4 regions of the [Enterobacter] lignolyticus SCF1 genome follow, and region 3 is predicted to be linked to each of the others. Evidence: predicted binding sites of a transcription regulator. Region 3 holds the regulator's gene; each other region holds the start of a gene.
What was found. Region 3 encodes PurR, which represses purine synthesis genes. Its sites were predicted from a motif close to CANGCAAACGTTTGCNTG; they were not measured.
Positions count from the first base shown of each region.

Region 1 (5,167 bases), 250 kb from region 3:
CTTTTGCCGCAACGTTGTCGTAGGGGCTGTAGCTCTTCATGTAACGATAGTACGTTTCGTCCTGCGGGTCCCCCCACTCTTCAAACTCGCCGGTGGTCAGCGGAATCGACTCATCCAGCATGGTGGTCAGCACATCCACGAACGGCACCTGGGCCACGACCCCGTGAAACAGCTCAGGACGTTCGTTAATTGCCACGCCCATCAGCATGCCGCCTGCGCTTCCCCCCATGCCGTAGCACAGCGACGGCGCCCCATAGCCCTGCGCCAGCAGCGCGTCGCAGACGTCGAGGTAGTCGTTAAAGGTGTGCTTTTTCTGCAGGAATTTTCCGTCCTCATACCACTGCTGGCCCAGCTCGCCGCCGCCGCGGATGTGCGCGATGGCGAAGACGAAGCCCCGGTCGAGCAGGCTCAGGCGGCTGGCGCTGAAATCCGCGTCCATGCTGGCGCCGTAGGAGCCGTAGCCGTAAACCAGCAGCGGATTTTTCCCTTTGCGAAAGTGCTCGCGACGGTACACCAGCGAGACGGGGACCTCGGTCCCATCGCGCGCCGTCACCCACAGGTGCTCGCTCTGGTAACGGCTGGCGTCGAATCCTTTCACCTCCTGCTGCTTGAGCACCCGACGTTCGCCGGTATCCATATTGAGCTCAAACAGCGTATCCGGCGTGGTCATCGACGAGTACCCGTAGCGCAGGCGCGGAGTGTCCGGCTCGGGGTTATACGACACCCAACTGACGTAGGCCGGATCGTCAAAAGCGATACCGATCGACTCCCGGGTCTTACGGTTAATCTGCCGCAGGCTGGTTAGCCCACGCTGGCGCTCCTCAACGACCAGCCAGTCGGTAAACAGGGTAAACCCTTCCAGCATCACGTCCTCGCGCGGCGGGATCAGCGCCTCCCAGCGGCTTTCATCGCGTACCGGCGTACGGTAGAGGCCAAAATTCTTCCCCTCGCGGTTTGAACGCAGGTAAAAGTGGTGCTGAAAATGGTCGAGGCTGTACTCGTGATCCTTACGTCGCGGGAGAAAACACAGCGGCTGCGCGTCTGGCAGTTCGGCATCCAGCAGCAGCACTTCGCTGGTGGTTGCGCTGGCGAGAGTGATGATAACGTAATGCTTTGAGCTGGTTTTATGCAGACTGACGTAAAAGGCGTCGTCGCGCTCTTCGTAGACCAGCTCATCCGCCGATACCGGCATCCCGACCGTATGGCGCCAGACCTGGTACGGCAGCAGCGTGGTCGGGTGCTTGCGCACGTAGTAGAGGGTTTGCGAATCGTTGCCCCAGACAAACTCCGGCTCGACGTTCTCCAGGGTTTCCGGGTACCAGTTACCGGTTTGCAGGTTACGCAGCCGCAGCCCGTACTGGCGGCGGGAAAGGTAGTCTTCCGCCAGCGCCATCAGGGTGTTGTCCGGGGAAATCGCCAGCCCGCCCAGCGTATAAAACTCGCTGTTGGCGGCGCGCAGATTGGCGTCAAGCAGGCACTCCCACGCCTCCCATTCCTCTTTTTGCACCGACTGGCGCTGGTAAACCGCATACTCGCAGCCCGGCTCGTAGATTTGCCGGTAGCGATAGCCGTTTTTGACGTAGGGCGCGGAGACTTCACGCGGCGGGATCCTGTCCACTATCTCTTTAAGCACCCGGTCCTGTAGCGCGCGGTGCGCGCCCATCACCTCGCGGCCGTAGTCGTTCTCCTTACGGAGATAGTCGAGCACGTCAGGCTGCGAACGGGTATCGTCGCGCAGCCAGTAGTAGTTATCAATCCGGGTGTCGCCATGCAAGGTCATGACGTGGGGAATTCGTTTCGCTTTTGGTGGCATATCGTTGTTCTTCTGCGAGTTATCTCCTCTAAGGGTGGCAAAACTCACGGACGATGCAAGCGAAACCTGCGTTCGGGCGCTTAAAGCGCCTGTTTTTGCGCCAGAATGTCCTGCTCAATCCCTTCACGGACGTCCTGCGGGATTTTAAGCGCATCCCCCAGCGCGTTAAGATAGCTGCGCTCCATAAAGTGATCGATATCGATAGCGGCACAGCTCAGGAAGTAGAGCTCCAGCGCTTCGTCCTCGTTTTGCACCCCGCGGGCCAGCCGCTCAGGATCCAGCGGCTGAGCGATAGCCTGGTCGACCAGCGCCCGGCCCTGAGATTCGACGCCCGCTTCCTGCAGCTGCCGGTCAATCGCCGCCCGCTCTTTGTCATCGATATGTCCGTCGCTTTTGGCGGCAAACACCAGCGCGAGAATCAACCGCTCAGTACGGACATCCAGCGCGCTGCTGTTCTGCCCAAACTGCGCGTCGCCCTGCTGAGCCGGGCGCATTTTGTCTTTGTATTTGTTCCACAGCACCGTGCCGGCCACGGCGCCGCCGCCAACCAGCAGCGCGCCGCCGCCGTATTTAGCTAACAGTTTTCGCGACGATTTATTGGCGACCAGCAGCCCGGCAAGCCCCCCCAGCGCGCCGGGTACGAGCAGCTTGCTAAGCCCCTGCTCGCCGGAGGATGCCGGGGCAGAACTGCCCTGCTGCCCAAGAAGTGACTGAAGTTGGTTGAGCCAGTTAGCCATATTCCCCTCACAATGCGGTAACGAATCATCACAGCGTAAGCGAGGGGATGTCAAAAAACGTCTGAAACGGCTAAAGATGCGCAAATTACTGCGCGCTGTACACCGCCGTTCCCGCCGCGCAGTCAACCGTAACCACGTAGTGTAAATCGGCGCTTTTCCCGCGCACCGTCATCGGCACGCGCCATTTGCCCGCGCTGCCGCTGATGTCGTTGCTGTTAACCCACGCCACCGGATCGACCTGCCCCAGCTTCTGCTGATCGTCAGCCCATTTCACCACGCGGTTTTGCGTGTAATCCCGCTTCACGCTGGCGGCGATACCGTCGGCGCTCATGCCTTCGCATTTCGGGAAGGTCACCGTTTTATCGTCCGCGGCATGGGCAGACACGCCTGCCATCAGCAATACGACCGCCGCCATTACTCCTGCTGTTTTCATCATTTGCTCCTGTGCGTATATACCCACCCAAAGCATGGTACAAATTACCGGCAACGCAAGTAAGCGCCTGTTATTCTTCATGACCTTCGCGTAGCGAGACATACGCAAACGTTTTCGTATATACTGGCGCCGTGAATGACTTACTGTGAATAGTGGATAAACGTTATGACAATTCTGGGCACGGCGCTGCGTCCGGCGGCAACACGGGTCATGTTATTGGGTTCAGGGGAACTGGGAAAAGAGGTGGCGATTGAGTGCCAGCGTCTGGGTATTGAGGTCATCGCCGTCGACCGCTATCCCGACGCGCCCGCGATGCACGTCGCTCACCGCAGCCACGTCATCAATATGCTGGACGGCGAGGCGCTAAAAGCGCTGGTCGCCCAGGAAAAGCCGGACTACATTGTCCCGGAAATTGAGGCGATCGCCACCGATGCGCTGATGGAGCTTGAGCTGGCCGGTCAGCATGTGGTGCCCTGCGCGCGGGCGACAAAGCTGACCATGAACCGCGAGGGCATCCGCCGTCTGGCCGCAGAAGAGCTGCAGCTGCCGACCTCCTCCTACCGTTTTGCCGACAGCGAAGCCGCCTTTCGCGATGCGGTGGCCGCCATTGGCCTGCCTTGCATCGTCAAGCCGGTGATGAGCTCCTCCGGTAAAGGCCAAAGCTTTATTCGCCATGAAGAGCAGCTGGCCGACGCCTGGCGCTATGCGCAGCAGGGCGGGCGCGCGGGCGCCGGGCGCGTGATCGTCGAAGGCGTGGTGACGTTTGATTTCGAAATCACCCTGCTGACCGTCAGCGCCGTGGATGGCGTGCATTTCTGCGCCCCGGTCGGGCATCGTCAGGAAGATGGCGATTACCGTGAGTCCTGGCAGCCGCAGCAGATGAGCGATACGGCGCTGGCCCGCGCCCAGCAGATTGCCCGCGAAGTGGTGCTGGCCCTCGGCGGTCATGGTCTGTTTGGCGTTGAGCTGTTCGTCTGCGGCGACGACGTCATCTTCAGCGAAGTCTCGCCGCGTCCGCATGACACCGGGATGGTCACGCTGATTTCGCAGGACGTCTCCGAATTCGCCCTGCACGTTCGCGCTTTTCTCGGTCTGCCGGTCGGCGCTATTCGTCAGTATGGCCCGTGCGCCTCGGCGGTGATCCTGCCGGCGCTGACCAGCCAGAACCTGACGTTCGGCAACGTAGAGGCGGCGGTAGGCGCTGGCGTTCAGCTGCGCTTATTCGGTAAACCGGACATCGACGGAACCCGGCGCCTGGGCGTGACGCTGGCGACAGCAGCGTCGGTGGACGACGCGGTCGCGCGTGCGAAAGCAGCGGCGGCATCCGTGGTGGTGAAAGGATAAAAGAAGGGTTTACCGGACCTGCGGAAGCCGCAGGTCCGGTATGCGTTCAGGCTTACTTCGCGCCTTCTACCGCTTCACGCGCAAGCGTAGTGATGCGGTCATAGTCGCCCGCTTCCAGCGCGTCGTTCGGCACCAGCCAGGAACCGCCGATGCACAGCACGCTATTGAGCGCCAGGTAGTCGCGGTAGTTCGCCGGAGAGATCCCGCCGGTCGGGCAGAAGCGGATGTGCGCGAACGGACCCGCAATCGCCTGCAGCGCTTTGACGCCGCCGTTAGCTTCCGCCGGGAAGAATTTAAACTCCTTCAGACCGTAGTCCATGCCCAGCATCAGCTCGGAAACCGTACTGATGCCCGGGATCAGCGGGATAGTGCCTGCCGTTGCGGCTTTCAGCAGCGGCTCGGTCAGGCCCGGGCTGATGGCAAACTGCGCGCCCGCCTCGGTCACTTCTTTCAGCTGCTGCACGTTGGTCACGGTACCCGCGCCCACGATAGCGTCTGGCACCTCTTTGGCAATAGCGCGGATCGCGTCCAGCGCGCAGTCGGTACGCAGCGTCACTTCCAGAACGCGCACGCCGCCCGCTACCAGCGCTTTCGCCATCGGTACCGCGTGTTCGATTTTTTTCACTACGATAACCGGGACTACCGGGCCGTTGGTCAGGATTGCTTCTGCAGTTGTTTTCCAGTTTTTCATCAGAGTTTTTCTCTCGCCAGATCGATAAATCTTGTCGTGTTAAAAGGTGATGCAGGTTGCGCCCTGCTCTGCGCCGGAAAGCTGCTCGCGCAGCGCGCCGAACAGCTCGCGACCGGTCCCTGACCGCGAGCCGCGCAGATCAGGAATAT
Region 1 is NC_014618.1:2,052,548-2,057,714, reverse strand. It holds gene ptrB (oligopeptidase B) at 1-1,813, opposite strand, end outside; gene ENTCL_RS09705 (tellurite resistance TerB family protein) at 1,894-2,550, opposite strand; gene yebF (protein YebF) at 2,636-2,986, opposite strand; gene purT (formate-dependent phosphoribosylglycinamide formyltransferase) at 3,149-4,327, shown strand; gene ENTCL_RS09690 (bifunctional 4-hydroxy-2-oxoglutarate aldolase/2-dehydro-3-deoxy-phosphogluconate aldolase) at 4,380-5,018, opposite strand; gene edd (phosphogluconate dehydratase) at 5,058-5,167, opposite strand, start outside.
Region 1: a site for PurR is predicted at 3,085-3,102, ahead of purT (formate-dependent phosphoribosylglycinamide formyltransferase). Genes of this name have one in related genera too.

Region 2 (5,167 bases), 1.4 Mb from region 3:
GCCCTTTCTGCTGCAGGCCCGTCGCCAGAATATCGGCAAAACGGTGAATGCGGGTGGCGATACGCTTCAGGCCGACCGGCCCGTGATATACCGCGTACAGGCTGGCGATGTTGGCCAGCAGCACCTGCGAGGTGCAAATGTTGGAGTTCGCTTTCTCGCGGCGGATATGCTGCTCGCGAGTCTGCATCGCCATGCGCAGGGCGGTGTTTCCAGCGGCATCTTTCGATACGCCGATAATACGGCCAGGCATGGAGCGTTTGAATTCGTCTTTTGCCGCGAAGAACGCCGCGTGCGGGCCGCCGTAGCCCATCGGTACGCCGAAACGCTGCGCTGAGCCGAACACGATGTCCGCGCCCTGCTTGCCCGGCGCCGTCAGCAGCACCAGCGCCATAAAATCAGCGGCCACGCTGACCACGACTTTGCGCGCTTTCAGTTCGGCAATCAGCGTGCTGTAGTCATGCACTTCGCCGGTGGTGCCCACCTGCTGCAGCAGCACGCCGAACACGTCCTGATGGTCGAGCGCTTTTTCCGCATCGTCGACAATCACGTCAAAACCGAAGGTTTCCGCGCGGGTCCGTACGACGTCCAGCGTCTGTGGGTGGATATCCGCTGCGACAAAGAAGCGGTTGGCGTTTTTCAGTTTGCTGATGCGCTTCGCCATCGCCATCGCTTCTGCGGCGGCGGTCGCTTCGTCCAGCAGGGAGGCCGAAGCCATGTCCAGCCCGGTCAGGTCCAGCGTAACCTGCTGGAAGTTGAGCAGCGCTTCAAGACGCCCCTGCGACACCTCCGGTTGATACGGGGTGTAGGCGGTATACCAGCCCGGGTTTTCCAGCATATTACGCAGGATTACCGGCGGCAGGTGCACCGGGGTGTAGCCCATGCCGATGTAAGACTTAAAGCGCTTGTTGCGGCCGGCAATCGCTTTCAGCTCGGCAAGCGCGGCGTATTCCGTAGCGGCTTCACCCACCTGCGGCGGCGTTGCAAGCTGGATGTCTTTTGGCACGATCTGGCCGATCAGTGCGTTTAACGAATCCGCGCCAACTGTGTTCAGCATCTCCTGCTGCTGCTGAGCATCCGGCCCAATGTGACGTTCAATAAAGGCGTCACGGTTTTCAAGCTGGCTTAAAGTCTGTGTCATGAGCGATGATTCCTGAAACGTGCAGTGAATTTGGTTTTCCCTCTCCCGGGCGGGAGAGGGAGACAAACGGTTATTCGTCTTCTAACAGTGCTTCGTACGCGCTGGCGTCCAGCAGGGCGGCAATCTGGCTTTCGTCGCTGGCTTTAATGCGGAAGATCCAGCCTGCGGCGTACGGCTCGCTGTTCACCAGTTCCGGAGAGTCGTTCAGCTCTTCGTTAACCGCCACGATTTCCCCGCCAATCGGCGCGTAGATGTCGGATGCCGCCTTCACGGATTCCGCTACCGCGCAGTCATCGCCCGCGGCTACCGTTGCGCCAACGTCCGGCAGGTCTACGAAAACCATATCGCCCAGCAGCTCCTGAGCGTGCTCGGTGATGCCCACGGTGTAGGTGCCGTCCGCTTCTTTACGCAGCCACTCGTGTTCTTTGCTGTATTTCAGTTCTGCAGGTACATTGCTCATTGAATTTTCTCCAAAAAATAATCATCAGTTACACAACGGCTTTGCCGCCGCGTACAAATACGGGTTTCGTCACTTTCACCGGCATTTCACGGTTGCGGATCTGCACCACGGCAGTCTCGCCAATGCCCGCAGGAACGCGCGCCAACGCAATGCTGTAGCCCAGCGTCGGTGAGAAAGTGCCGCTGGTGATAATGCCTTCTTTCTGGTTGCCCTGGGCGTCGGTAAAGCGGACCGGCAGCTCGCCGCGCAGTACGCCTTTTTCGGTCATCACCAGACCCACCAGCTGTTCGGTACCGTGCTGGCGCTGCGTTTCAAGCACCTCGCGGCCGATAAAATTACGCTCTGCCGGTTCCCAGGCGATGGTCCAGCCCATGTTTGCCGCCAGCGGAGAGATGCTTTCATCCATCTCCTGGCCGTACAGGTTCATACCGGCTTCCAGACGCAGCGTATCGCGCGCGCCCAGACCGCAGGGCTGCCCCCCGGCCTCCACCAGCGCCCGCCAGAAATCCGCCGCCTTTTCGTTCGGCATGGCAATTTCATAGCCCGCTTCACCGGTATAGCCCGTGGTCGCCACAAACAGATCGCCCGTCTGTACGCCAAAGAACGGCTTCATACCCTCAACGGCGCTGCGCTGCGCATCGCTGAACAGCATTGCGGCTTTCGCCTGCGCCTGCGGCCCCTGAACGGCGATCAGCGCCAGATCGTCACGCTCGACGATCTCGATGCCGTACGGTTCGGCATGCCGGGTAATCCAGGCGAGGTCTTTTTCACGGGTGGCGGAGTTAACGACGAGGCGGAAATAATCTTCGGTAAGGAAATAGACAATCAGGTCATCAATCACCCCGCCGGAGGCATTGAGCATACCGGAGTACAGCGCTTTGCCCGGTTTGGTCAGCTTCGCGACGTCATTGGCCAGCAAATAGCGCAGGAACTCGCGGGTGCGGCTGCCATGAAGATCGACAATGGTCATGTGAGACACATCGAACATACCGGCCCCCGTGCGAACCGCATGGTGCTCGTCTATCTGCGAACCATAATGCAGCGGCATCATCCAGCCGTGAAAGTCCACCATACGTGCGCCGCACAGCGTGTGTTGTTCATACAAAGGCGTCTGTTGGGCCATCTTTTCCTCGTTGAGTAAACAGGGCTACCGGGCGTTTCACCGGCGATTTTTCACCGACGAAACCCAGCGTCGACACCGCTCCCGGGTACCGACGCAAACGTTCTCTTTCGTCTGAACTTACCACCGATATCGGCAGTAAACCATAAGAGAAAATGGGTCATCACATTAGCTTATGACCAAAATACGCGGGAAACTCTACAGAACGATTGACTGCCTTACTGCGATAAACGCCACATAAAATTAACATCAAGGAATGTAATTACGCACGGAGTGACATTTAATGCGGAAAATCAGCCTAAATTTCCCAATCTTATTTTTTGCCAGATAAATAAAACTAATGCGAAAAAAGAGGTGAAATTAGAATATTTCAAACGAGGAAAAAGAACCCGGCGCCAGGGCCGGGTTGAGAAGTGTGACGGAGTTAACGAAGCCAGGCGGGGAGATCGTTGAGGCCCATCGCCTGGCGGATCAGCTGCGGCTTCACGCCGGGTAGCGTATCGGCAAGCTTGAGGCCAATATCGCGCAGCAGCTTTTTCGCCGGATGGGCGCCGGCAAACAGTTCGCGGAATCCCTGCATTCCAGCCAGCATCACGGCCGCGCTGTGTTTACGGCTGCGCTCATAGCGGCGCAGATAGAAATGCTGGCCGATATCTTTGCCCTGCCCGTGCAGGCGCCGGAGCTCTTCAATCAGCCCGGCGGCATCCATAAAGCCCAGATTGACCCCCTGTCCCGCCAGCGGATGGATGGTGTGGGCCGCGTCGCCAACCAGCGCCAGACGATGCGCGGCAAACTGCCGGGCGTAACGTCCGGTAAGCGGAAACACCTGCCGTTCGCCCTCTACGGCGCACAGCCCCAGGCGATTATCAAAGGCGATATTCAGCGCCTGATTAAAGGCCGCGGCATCGGCATTTTTCATCTGTTCGGCCTCCAGCGGCGACAGCGACCAGACGATAGAGCACAAGTGCGGATCGTTTAGCGGCAGGAAGGCCAGAATACCGTCGCCGTGAAACGCCTGGCGCGCAATGGCCTGATGCGGCTCGGCGGTGCGGACGGTCGCGACCAGCGCGTGATGGCGATAGTCCCACGAGGTCAGCGCGATATCCGCCTTGTTGCGCAGCCACGAGTTCGCGCCGTCGGCGCCGACCACCAGCCTTGCGGTCAGCATGTCGCCGTCTTTGAGGCTCAGAAACGCCTCGTTTTCACCCCAGGCGACCTGCTGCACCTCGGCGGGCGCCAGCAGCGTCACGTCCTGGCAGCGCTGCGCTTTTTGCCACAACGCCTGATGGATCACCGCGTTTTCAATAATGTGTCCAAGATGGCTGAACCCCATACTCTGGTCGTCAAACGCGATCCGCCCGAAGCTGTCTTTATCCCAGACCTCCATGCCGTGATAGCAGCTTGCGCGCTGTGCGACGATAGCGGACCAGACGTCCAGCCGGGCCAGCAGCTTTTCACTGGCGGCATTGATTGCGCTCACGCGCAGCGCGGGCGGAGCATCGACGGCCAGCGGCTGCGGCTGACTCTGTTCCAGCACGGCAACCCGCAGCCCGCACCCCTGTAGCCCGCAGGCCACCGCCAGCCCCACCATACCGCCGCCGACAATCGCGACATCAACATTCTGCACTCTGTAACTCCTTATCTCGCCACCATGCCGAGGGTACGCTGCGCCAGCGCATCGCGCGCCGGAGTAAATAATTCCATCGCCATCAGCCCGACGTTGCGCCCGGCCACCAGCGGCGCCCAGCGGTTGGCAAACAGGTGCACCAGACCATCCGTCACCCCGATGGTCGCGGCTTTATCATCAGCGCGCCGGTCCTGGTAGCGACCGAGCAGGGCGTAATCGCCCGGGTCTTCGGCCTGGGACAGCATCTCCGCGAGGGTCATCACATCGCGCAGGCCGAGGTTAAAGCCCTGCCCGGCAATCGGATGCAGGGTTTGCGCCGCATTGCCGACCAGCGCCAGACGGTGGGAAATGGTTCTGCTCGCCACCGTCAGCGACAGCGGGTAGACGTGGCGAACGCCGACGTGGGTAATGCGCCCCAGCCGCCAGCCGAACGCCTGCTGTAGCTCATGACAAAAACGTTCATCAGACCAGCCGAGAATCGCCTCGCGCTGCGCCTGAGGGTGGCACCACACCAGCGAACAGCGTCCGTCCGACATCGGCAGCATCGCCAGCGGGCCATGTTCGGTAAAGCGCTCAAACGCCCGGCCGTTATGCGGCTGCGCCGTTGTAACGTTGGCAATCATCGCCAGCTGCCCATACGGCTGCTGCTGCCAGCTGATGCCGCACTGTTCGCCGAGGGCGGACCGTGAGCCGTCCGCCGCAACCAGCAGCCTGCCGGTCACCGTAGCGCCGCTGTCCAGCGTCACGCTCACCTGCGCCTGGCTGCGGGTAAAACCCGCCACCCGCGCCGGACAGTGCAGCGTGACCCCGGGCGCTTTGCGC
Region 2 is NC_014618.1:880,135-885,301, reverse strand. It holds gene gcvP (aminomethyl-transferring glycine dehydrogenase) at 1-1,138, opposite strand, end outside; gene gcvH (glycine cleavage system protein GcvH) at 1,209-1,598, opposite strand; gene gcvT (glycine cleavage system aminomethyltransferase GcvT) at 1,627-2,721, opposite strand; gene ubiI (FAD-dependent 2-octaprenylphenol hydroxylase) at 3,143-4,345, opposite strand; gene ubiH (2-octaprenyl-6-methoxyphenyl hydroxylase) at 4,357-5,167, opposite strand, start outside.
Region 2: a site for PurR is predicted at 2,812-2,829, ahead of gcvT (glycine cleavage system aminomethyltransferase GcvT). Genes of this name have one in related genera too.

Region 3 (5,167 bases):
TTTTTTATTGCATAGTCGCGACAGGTATTATGCGCGAGTGGATTCTGCGCCCGCCAGCGGCTCGTCCTGCCTGGCGGTATGCTGCATCCAGTAGCCCCAGCCTGCCAGCAGTACGGTCGCCAGCATGACGCTGGTGGTGGTAAGCAGCGGGGTTGCGATCAGCGCTGATACCACCAGGCTTGCCACGAAGCATAACCCCAGCTGCAGCGTGTTCTGCAGCGCGGCGGCGCGGCCGGTCGCCTGCGGGAAGGGGCGCAGGGCCTGAGCGACGACGATAGGGTAGATAGCGCCGTTGGCAACCGCCATCAGGCAGAACGGGATAAGGATCGCCGTCAGCGAATGTCCGTTGGTCAGACCGACGGCAAAGGTCGCCGCGACGCTGACCGCGAAGGCGCCAAGCAGCCACGGCAGCAGCTGCTGTCCCTGCCATTTTTGCAGCGCGGCCCGGCAGCCGTAACCGCCGATAAGGAAAGCGATCGTCTGCGGCACATAGCTCAGGCCGATGACCGTTGGGCCATAGCCCATCGCGTTGAGGATAAACGGCGAGCCGGTAAGCCAGGCGAAGAAGCTGGCGGAGCAGGCGGCGTATATCAGCACATTACCGCGATAGTCGCGGGAGCGCAGCAGCGTCATAAAGGTGAGGCGATTTTCCGTTTTTTCCTGTTTTTTTACCGGCGGCTTCAGGCGCAGCGCGGGGATCATCAGCACCAGGGTGATGACGAACAGCGTGGCGAAAATAGCCTGCCAGTCAAAATGGTGCAGCAGCCAGCTGCCGAGCAGCGGCGCCAGCGCCGGTGACAGCCCCACCAGCGGCATAATGGTGGCGAAAATGCGGTTGGTGCGGTGCGCCGGATAGTAGTCCGTCACCATCGCCTGCCAGGTGACCGCTGCGGCGCAGACGCCGACGGCCTGAATAAAGCGCAGGGCCAGCAGGGCGGTCGCGTTGTGTACCCACAGCATACCCAGCGTCCCCAGGGCGAAAATCCCTAAGCCCGCCAGCAGAATCGGCTTACGGCCATAGCGGTCGGACAGCGGCCCCCAGAGCAGTTGTGCAAAGGCAAAGCCCGCCAGGAACAGGCTCAGGCTTGCGCTCACGGCGGCGGCCGACGTGTTCAGGTCCGCCTGGATGGCGGCAAACGCCGGGAGATACATGTCAGTGGCTAAAAAACCCAGCACGCTTAAGCCTGCCAGCCAGCATAAAAATCCTTTACCAGGTTGCATCGTCATTTCTCATTCTCGTTGCAGGTGTTCAGTTCAGTGCCGCAGAGTGTAGGGAGTGCATCCTGGCTTGTGAAACGTTAATATTTGTCGAATGGGTTCAAAAATTTTGCAGGCAGATTATGTGGTCAGAATATTCGCTTGAAGTGGTTGACGCGGTTGCTCGTAACGGCAGCTTTAGCGCTGCCGCCCAGGAGCTGCACCGGGTACCCTCGGCGGTGAGCTACACGGTGCGGCAGCTGGAGGAGTGGCTGGCGGTGCCGCTGTTTGAACGTCGTCACCGTGACGTCGAACTGACGCCCGCCGGGGCGTGGTTTTTAAAAGAAGGGCGCTCTGTTATCAAAAAAATGCAGATCACCCGCCAGCAGTGTCAGCAGATTGCCAACGGCTGGCGCGGCCAGCTGGCTATCGCCGTCGATAATATTGTTCGCCCGGAGCGCACCCGGCAGATGATTGTCGACTTCTACCGCCATTTTAACGACGTCGAGCTGCTCGTTTCCCAGGAGGTCTTTAACGGCGTCTGGGACGCGCTGTCGGATGGGCGCGTGGAGCTGGCTATCGGCGCGACAAAAGCCATCCCCGTCGGCGGACGCTATGCGTTTCGCGATATGGGCATGCTGAGCTGGGACTGCGTGGTTGCCAGCCATCATCCGCTGGCGGGCATGCCGGGGCCGCTCAGCGACGACGTGTTGCGCAACTGGCCGTCGCTGGTGCGGGAAGATACCTCGCGCTCGCTGCCCAAGCGCATTACCTGGCTGCTTGATAACCAGAAACGGGTGGTGGTGCCGGACTGGGAGTCGTCCGCTACCTGCATCTCTGCCGGGCTGTGTGTTGGGATGGTGCCGTCGCATTTCGCGCGTCCGTGGCTGGCGAGCGGCGAGTGGGTCGCGCTGGCGCTGGAGAACCCGTTCCCGGATGCGGCATGCTGCCTGACATGGCAACAAAACGACATGTCGCCGGCGCTGACCTGGCTGCTGGACTATCTGGGCGACAGCGAAACGCTGAATCGGGAGTGGCTGCGGGAGCCGGAGTAACCGGCTCCCGGCGGGATTAACGGCGATAGTCGCGGAACGGACCGTCCGCCACCGAGCGTCGCTCGATAAGGCGCGGGTGCATCTCAATGGACTGCGACTCTTCACGCTTGTTGACGATACGGTCGAGCAGCATATTAAACGCCGCTTCGCCCAGCGAGTCCTTCGGCTGGTGGATAGTGGTCAACGCCGGCGTAAAGTAGCGGGCGTTGCGCACGTTGTCGTAGCCGATGACGGAAATGTCCTGCGGTACGCGCAGCCCCATCTCGTCAGCTGCGCAAAGCGCGCCCATCGCCATAATATCGCCGCCGCAGAATACGGCGGTAGGGCGGTGAGGCTGACCGAGAATCTGCTGCATCGCGCGGTAGCCGGATTCCGGCTCGAAATCGCCCTGCACAATCCAGTTCTCCGGCACCTTGATCTGCGCTTCTTCCATGGATTTCATAAAGCCGGCAAGCCGTCCGGCGCCGGTGTTGCGCTCCATCGGCCCCGGGATCGCGCCGATTTCGCGATGGCCGCGCTCAATCAGATAGCGGCCCGCCAGATACCCGCCCTGGAAGGCGTTATCAACCACCGAGTCGGTAAAGTCTGCTTTCGCTTCGCCCCAGTCCATCACCACCATTGGAATATGGCGATACTCTTCGAGCATATCGAGCACCGGCTGTGGATATTCAGAGCACATGACCAGCAGGCCGTCGACGCGCTTTTGCGCCATCATCGACAGATAGGCGCGCTGTTTTTCCAGGTTGTTCCAGGCGTTGCCGAGGATCAGGGTATAGCCTTTCTGGAAGCAGCTTTTCTCAACAGATTCAATAATTTCAGCGAAGTAGGCCGCTTCGCTGCTGGTGGCCAGCAGACCGATAGATTTGGTGTGGTTAACCTTCAGACTGCGAGCAACGGCGCTGGGGGAGTAGTGCAGCTCTTTAATGGCCGCCCAGACCGCGTTGCGAGTCTCTTCCGCCACAAAACGGGTTTTGTTAATTACATGTGAAACAGTTGTAGTGGAAACGTTTGCGCGTTTCGCGACATCTTTAATTGTTGCCATTCGATCTCACTCCAGACCCTTTCCTGACACCTGATCATCGACACGTAATCGTTTGCCTTTACACACCTTGCCCACAACATTTTCAGGTTGCTGTACGCCGGGGAAACGACTCTGGACGACGGGAGGGGGTCAATGGCCGGTACGCTTTTAAATTAGCGTGGAATTTTGTCTGATTCTGAGACAAAGGGGAAGAGAAATATCGCTATCAGATTAAATCCAGGAAGATTTTTGTGCATAACTGTGCAAAAATGAGCAAGCTCACTTTTGGTGTGGGGATTATAAGGAGAAAAATTGATGAGTACCGACCTGAAGTTTTCGCTGGTTACGACCATTATTGTCCTGGGGCTTATTGTTGCCACCGGTCTGACGGCTGCCCTGCATTGATTAACGGTGAGGGAGAGCCATCTCCCTCATTATTCTGGCCACTCCTCCCGCTGTTTGCGCAACAAAATTCGACCCGTCATTATTAACAATTTTGCAAAAATCTTTTGTCATTTCGTTCACTTCTGTTTTTTTGTGATTGATGTCATGCTTTGGCCTTCTGAAGTCGCGCCATCAATACATGATGGCCTGGTGGAGTCATTCAATGAAAATCAATTTCCCCCTGCTGGCCCTCGCGATAGGCGCGTTTGGTATCGGCACCACTGAGTTTTCGCCGATGGGGCTGCTGCCGGTGATCGCGAAAGGCGTGGATGTTTCTATCCCTGCCGCCGGGATGCTCATCAGCGCCTACGCAATCGGCGTCATGGTCGGCGCGCCGCTGATGACGCTGCTGCTTTCCCACCGCGCGCGCCGCAATGCGCTGATCTTTCTGATGGGTATTTTTACCCTTGGCAACGTGCTCTCTTCGCTGGCGCCGGATTACACGACGCTGATGATTTCGCGCATTATCACCAGCCTTAACCACGGCGCCTTCTTCGGGCTCGGCTCGGTGGTTGCGGCAAGCGTGGTGCCGAAGCACAAACAGGCCAGCGCCGTCGCCACTATGTTTATGGGGTTGACCATCGCCAATATCGGCGGGGTTCCGGCGGCAACCTGGCTGGGCGAGGCCATCGGCTGGCGTATGTCGTTCCTTGCCACCGCCGGTCTTGGGCTGGTGTCGATGCTGAGCCTGTGGCTGTCGCTGCCGAAAGGCGCAAGCGGCGAACGCCCGGACGTGAAGCGTGAGCTTTCGGTTCTGGTGCGCCCGCAGGTGCTTTCCGCGCTGCTGACCACCGTGCTGGGCGCCGGAGCGATGTTTACGCTGTATACCTATATTGCGCCGGTGCTGCATACCATAACCTCGGCGTCATCGCTCTTCGTGACCGCGATGCTGGTGCTGATCGGCGTGGGCTTCTCGCTTGGCAACTATCTTGGCGGCAAACTGGCCGACCGCTCCGTCACCGCGACGCTGAAAGGGTTCCTGCTGCTGTTGATGGTTATCATGGTGGCGATTCCGTGGCTGGCGCGTAGCGAAATCGGCGCAGCCGTCAGCATGGTTATCTGGGGCGCGGCGACGTTTGCGGTTGTACCGCCGCTGCAGATGCGGGTGATGCGCGTTGCAAGCGAAGCCCCGGGGCTGTCTTCATCGGTGAACATCGGCGCGTTTAACCTTGGCAATGCGCTGGGGGCGGCTGCCGGTGGTGCGGTGATTTCAGGCGGGCTCGGCTACAGCTTTGTCCCGGTGATGGGGGCGATAATTGCCGCTCTGGCGCTGGTGGTTGTGCTGCTCGGCGGGCGTCGCCAGCCGGAAGAGGTCTGCGTCAGTCAGTAACCTTCGCAAATCTGCCCGGCAGCCTGGCTGCCGGGCACAGAAATTAGGCCGCCAGGTTTTTCGCGACAAATTCCCAGTTTACCAGCGCCCAGAAGTGCTCGAGGTAGTTCGGGCGGGCGT
Region 3 is NC_014618.1:2,298,669-2,303,835, forward strand. It holds gene punC (purine nucleoside transporter PunC) at 28-1,221, opposite strand; gene punR (DNA-binding transcriptional activator PunR) at 1,341-2,252, shown strand; gene purR (HTH-type transcriptional repressor PurR) at 2,269-3,294, opposite strand; gene cydH (cytochrome bd-I accessory subunit CydH) at 3,589-3,678, shown strand; gene ENTCL_RS10850 (MFS transporter) at 3,881-5,047, shown strand; gene sodB (superoxide dismutase [Fe]) at 5,091-5,167, opposite strand, start outside.

Region 4 (5,167 bases), 960 kb from region 3:
GGTACGCCGGAATTTTACCTTTGCATATGAACAGATACAGCAGCGTTCCGACGCCGTTAAACAGCAGGACCGTGGCCGGGTTAATATGAAAAAGCACAGGCACCAGCACGGTAGCGCCAAACATGGCGAACAGGTGCTGCAAACTAAGCGGGATGGTCTGCAAAAGCGGCGGTCTTTCACTAACCCCGATAGCACGGCGCGTCATAGTTATTTCCTCAGTCGATTGTTGTTGTGTTTTAGTCAAAAAAAAGCCGACTCTCAAAGTCGGCTCTTTTTAATGAATCGCTTATTTAGTACCAAAAATCTTGTCGCCAGCATCGCCGAGGCCCGGGATGATGTACCCGTGCTCGTTCAGTCCCTTGTCGATGGACGCGGTGTAGAGCTCTACGTCCGGGTGCGCTTTCTCCAGCGCGGCGAGACCTTCCGGCGCCGCCACCAGCACCAGCACTTTAATGCTATGGCAGCCGGCATTTTTCAGCAGGTCGATGGTTGCGATCATTGAACCGCCGGTCGCCAGCATCGGGTCAACCACCAGCGCCATACGCTCGTCGATGTTAGAAACCAGTTTCTGGAAGTACGGTACCGGCTCCAGGGTCTCTTCGTTACGATAAATACCCACGACGCTGATACGCGCGCTCGGCACGTGCTCCAGCACGCCTTCCATCATGCCCAGACCTGCGCGCAGGATAGGCACCACGGTGATTTTCTTACCTTTGATCTGCTCAACTTCAACCGGACCGTTCCAGCCTTCGATGGTCACTTTCTCGGTAGCGAGATCGGCGGTAGCTTCGTACGTCAGCAGGCTACCAACCTCTGAGGCGAGTTCACGGAAGCGTTTGGTGCTGATGTCGTGCTCGCGCATCAGGCCCAGCTTGTGTTTGACGAGTGGGTGTTTCACTTCCACAATCTTCATTCTCTTTCTCCTCTGAGGGGCAGCCACAAAAAAAATCGCGGGATTATACCGCTTTTTTTCGTTAACGCCATACCTGTTCTCATTGATGCGGATCAAGCAAAGTGATTAACGCTTTGTTACTCGCTCTAAATTAAAGCAAAAATAAACCCCGCCGGGGCGGGGTCTGGTCATCATGGCGTTTATAGTGTCTCGCCGTTGCTGCTAATCACCTTCTGGTACCAGAAGAACGACTTCTTGCGGCTTCGCGCAAGCGTCCCCTGCCCTTCGTTGTCCTTATCGACATAAATAAAGCCGTAGCGCTTTTTCATCTCTCCGGTGCCCGCCGACACCAGATCGATACAGCCCCACGGCGTATAGCCCATCAGCTCGACGCCGTCTTCCACCACCGCCTTCTTCATTTCGCGGATATGCGCGCTGAGGTAGTCGATACGGTACTGGTCATTAACGCTGCCGTCGCTTTCCCGCACGTCGATCGCGCCAAAGCCGTTTTCCACAATAAACAGCGGCAGCTGGTAGTGGTCCCAGAACCAGTTCAGCGAGTAGCGCAGGCCCACCGGGTCAATCTGCCAGCCCCAGTCCGATTGTTTCACATACGGGTTGGTGACAAGGCTCTTCGATTCATCGTAGTCCAGTTGCGGATTATCGGCTGTGGCTTTGGTGGCAAACGACATGTAATAACTAAAGCCGATGTAGTCGACGCAGCCCTGGGCGAGCGCCGCGCGGTCTTCTGCAGTGATATCCAGCGCAAAGCCGCGGCGCGCAAAGTAGTTCAGCAGATGCTGCGGGTACTTACCGCGCACGTGAACATCGGTAAACCAGTAGCGGCGATGCATGGCGTTCATCGCCATCATCATATCGTCCGGCGCGCAGGTCAGCGGGTAGATAGGACACATCGCTATCATGCAGCCGATCCGCAGCGTCGGGTTAATCTCCCGCGCCGCCTTCACCGCCAGCGCGCTCGCCACCAGCTCGTAGTGCGCGGCCTGGAACATCACCGGTTCGCGATCTTCCCCTGGCCGGTACTTAATGCCGGAGTTGGTAAACGGCGCGAAATCTTCATGGAAATTCGCCTGGTTGTTGATTTCGTTGAAGGTCATCCAGTACTTCACTTTATGCTGGTAGCGCGCGAACACCACTTTCGCAAAGCGCACAAAGAAGTCGATAACCTGACGATTGCGCCAGCCGCCGTACTCTTTAACCAGATGGTACGGCATCTCGAAATGCGACAGCGTAATCACCGGCTCAATGCCATGTTTCAGGCACTCATCGAACAGATCGTCGTAAAATTTCAGCCCGGCCTCGTTCGGCTGCCGCTCATCGCCGAGCGGAAAAATACGCGTCCAGGCAATAGAGGTGCGAAAGCATTTAAATCCCATTTCCGCAAACAGCGTAATGTCGTCTTTATAGCGATGATAAAAATCGATGGCCTGATGGTTGGGGTAGTTTTTCCCCGGCAGCACGCCGTCGGTAATCTCCCGCGGCACGCCGTGGGCGCCTGCGGTCATCACGTCGGCGACGCTTGCGCCTTTGCCGCCCTCCTGCCAGCCGCCTTCCAGCTGATGCGCCGCCACCGCGCCGCCCCACAGAAATCCTTCTTTGAATCCCGACATGCCTTTTCCCTCATTCTGCGTTATTTGCTGCAAAAACAATTAAAGAAACCGGTTTCATTAAAATATTGTCCGCTTATTCAGCATGATGCAAGATGAAGAATGTACCCGGTTTCATTTTCGTGAAGCGCTTCAAAATTGACCGATTGAAAAGAAAAAAAGATATCCGCCACCCAGGCTCGCAAACGTTTGCTTTGACTGTTAGAATGGCGCCGATTTTACGTGCTAACGCAAACGTGTGGAGACTTTGCAGTGACCGACAAAACCTCTCTCAGCTATAAAGACGCCGGTGTTGATATTGACGCGGGTAACGCTCTGGTTGATCGCATCAAGGGCGTGGTGAAGAAAACCCGCCGTCCGGAAGTGATGGGTGGTCTGGGCGGATTCGGCGCCCTGTGCGCACTGCCGCAAAAATATCGCGAGCCGGTGCTGGTATCCGGCACTGACGGCGTCGGCACCAAGCTGCGTCTGGCAATGGATCTCAAACGTCACGACACCATCGGCATCGACCTGGTCGCTATGTGCGTGAACGACCTGGTCGTACAGGGCGCTGAGCCGCTGTTCTTCCTCGACTACTACGCGACGGGCAAGCTTGACGTTGATACGGCGGCAAGCGTTATCGGCGGCATCGCCGAAGGCTGCCTGCAGTCCGGCTGCGCGCTGGTGGGCGGTGAAACGGCGGAAATGCCGGGGATGTACCACGGCGAAGACTACGACGTTGCGGGCTTTTGCGTCGGCGTCGTGGAAAAATCAGAGATTATCGACGGTTCAAAAGTCGCTGACGGCGACGTGCTGGTGGCCCTGGCCTCCAGCGGCCCGCACTCCAACGGTTACTCCCTGGTGCGTAAAATCATCGACGTGAGCGGCTGCGACCCGCTGACGACCGAGCTCGACGGCCAACCGCTGGCCGACCACCTGCTGGCGCCGACCCGCATCTATGTGAAGTCGGTGCTTGAGCTGATTGCGCAGGCCGACGTTCACGCCATCGCCCACCTCACCGGCGGCGGCTTCTGGGAAAACATTCCACGCGTACTGCCGGACAACACCCAGGCGGTGATTGACGAGTCCTCCTGGCAGTGGCCGTCGGTCTTTAACTGGCTGCAGAGCGCAGGCAACGTCAGCCGCCATGAAATGTACCGTACCTTCAACTGCGGCGTCGGCATGGTCATCGCCCTGCCGGCCAGCGAAGCGGACAACGCCATTAACTTACTGAATGAAAAAGGTGAAAACGCGTGGAAAATTGGCTATATCAAAGCCTCTGATTCCGAACAGCGTGTGGTCATCGAATAATGAAAAACATTGTGGTGCTGATTTCCGGCAACGGCAGTAATCTGCAGGCGGTTATTGACGCCTGCAACCAACAAAAAATCAATGGCACCCTGCGCGCCGTCTTCAGCAACAGGGCCGACGCGTTCGGCCTTGAGCGCGCGCGCGACGCCGGTATCCCGGCCCATACCCTTTCCGCCAGCCAGTTTGCCAGCCGCGAAGCGTTCGACCGGCAGTTGGTGCAGGAAATCGACGCCTACGCGCCGGATGTGGTGGTGCTTGCCGGCTACATGCGTATCTTAAGCCCGGCGTTTGTCGCGCACTATCAGGGCCGCCTGCTGAATATCCACCCTTCCCTGCTGCCCAAATATCCGGGGCTCCATACCCACCGCCAGGTGCTGGAAAACGGCGACGACGAGCATGGTACCTCGGTGCATTTCGTCACCGACGAACTGGACGGCGGCCCGGTTATTCTGCAGGCCAAAGTCCCGGTCTTCGACGGCGATGACGAAGCGGAAATCGCCGCCCGCGTTCAGGCGCAGGAGCACGCAATTTACCCGCTGGTCATCAGCTGGTTTGTCGACGGCCGCCTGCAGATGAAGAACGGTCAGGCCTGGCTTGACGGTGACCGGCTGCCCGCCCAGGGCTATGCCGCAGAAGAGTAATTTTTTCCCCGCGTTCGCCCTCCTGCGGCGAACGCGCTTTCCCTCGTCTGAAAATAAAAGATACCCAAACACTTCTTTGTAAACAGAATATTGTCATACTGATCTGGCACAGTTGGACATTGGAGTAAAAAGCTCGCCATAATGAAGTGGCTGCATCAATCAATCGGAGTTTGAGGATTCATGGGTCAGGATAAGCTTTATATCGAAAAAGAACTCAGCTGGTTGTCCTTTAACGAGCGCGTTCTCCAGGAAGCGGCGGATAAAAGCAACCCGTTGATAGAGCGCATGCGATTTTTGGGAATCTACTCCAATAACCTTGATGAATTCTATAAGGTACGATTTGCGGAACTGAAGCGACGTATCATCATCAGCGAAGAACAGGGCATTACCGCGCATTCCCGCCATTTATTGGGCAAAATTCAGGCCCGGGTGCTGAAGGCCGACCAGGAGTTTGACAGCCTGTATAACGAGCTGCTGCTGGAAATGGCGCGCAACCAGATCTTCCTGATCAACGAGCGGCAGCTGTCGGTCAACCAGCAGAGCTGGCTGCGCCACTACTTTAAGCAGTACCTGCGCCAGCATATCACCCCTATTCTTATCAACCGCGAAACCGATCTGGTGCAGTTCCTGAAAGATGACTACACCTATCTGGCGGTTGAAATTATCCGCGGCGAAGAGATTAGCTACGCGCTGCTGGAGATCCCGTCCGACAAGGT
Region 4 is NC_014618.1:1,339,597-1,344,763, reverse strand. It holds gene uraA (uracil permease) at 1-205, opposite strand, end outside; gene upp (uracil phosphoribosyltransferase) at 287-913, opposite strand; gene ENTCL_RS06335 (6-phospho-beta-glucosidase) at 1,093-2,523, opposite strand; gene purM (phosphoribosylformylglycinamidine cyclo-ligase) at 2,773-3,810, shown strand; gene purN (phosphoribosylglycinamide formyltransferase) at 3,810-4,451, shown strand; gene ppk1 (polyphosphate kinase 1) at 4,632-5,167, shown strand, end outside.
Region 4: a site for PurR is predicted at 2,699-2,716, ahead of purM (phosphoribosylformylglycinamidine cyclo-ligase). Genes of this name have one in related genera too.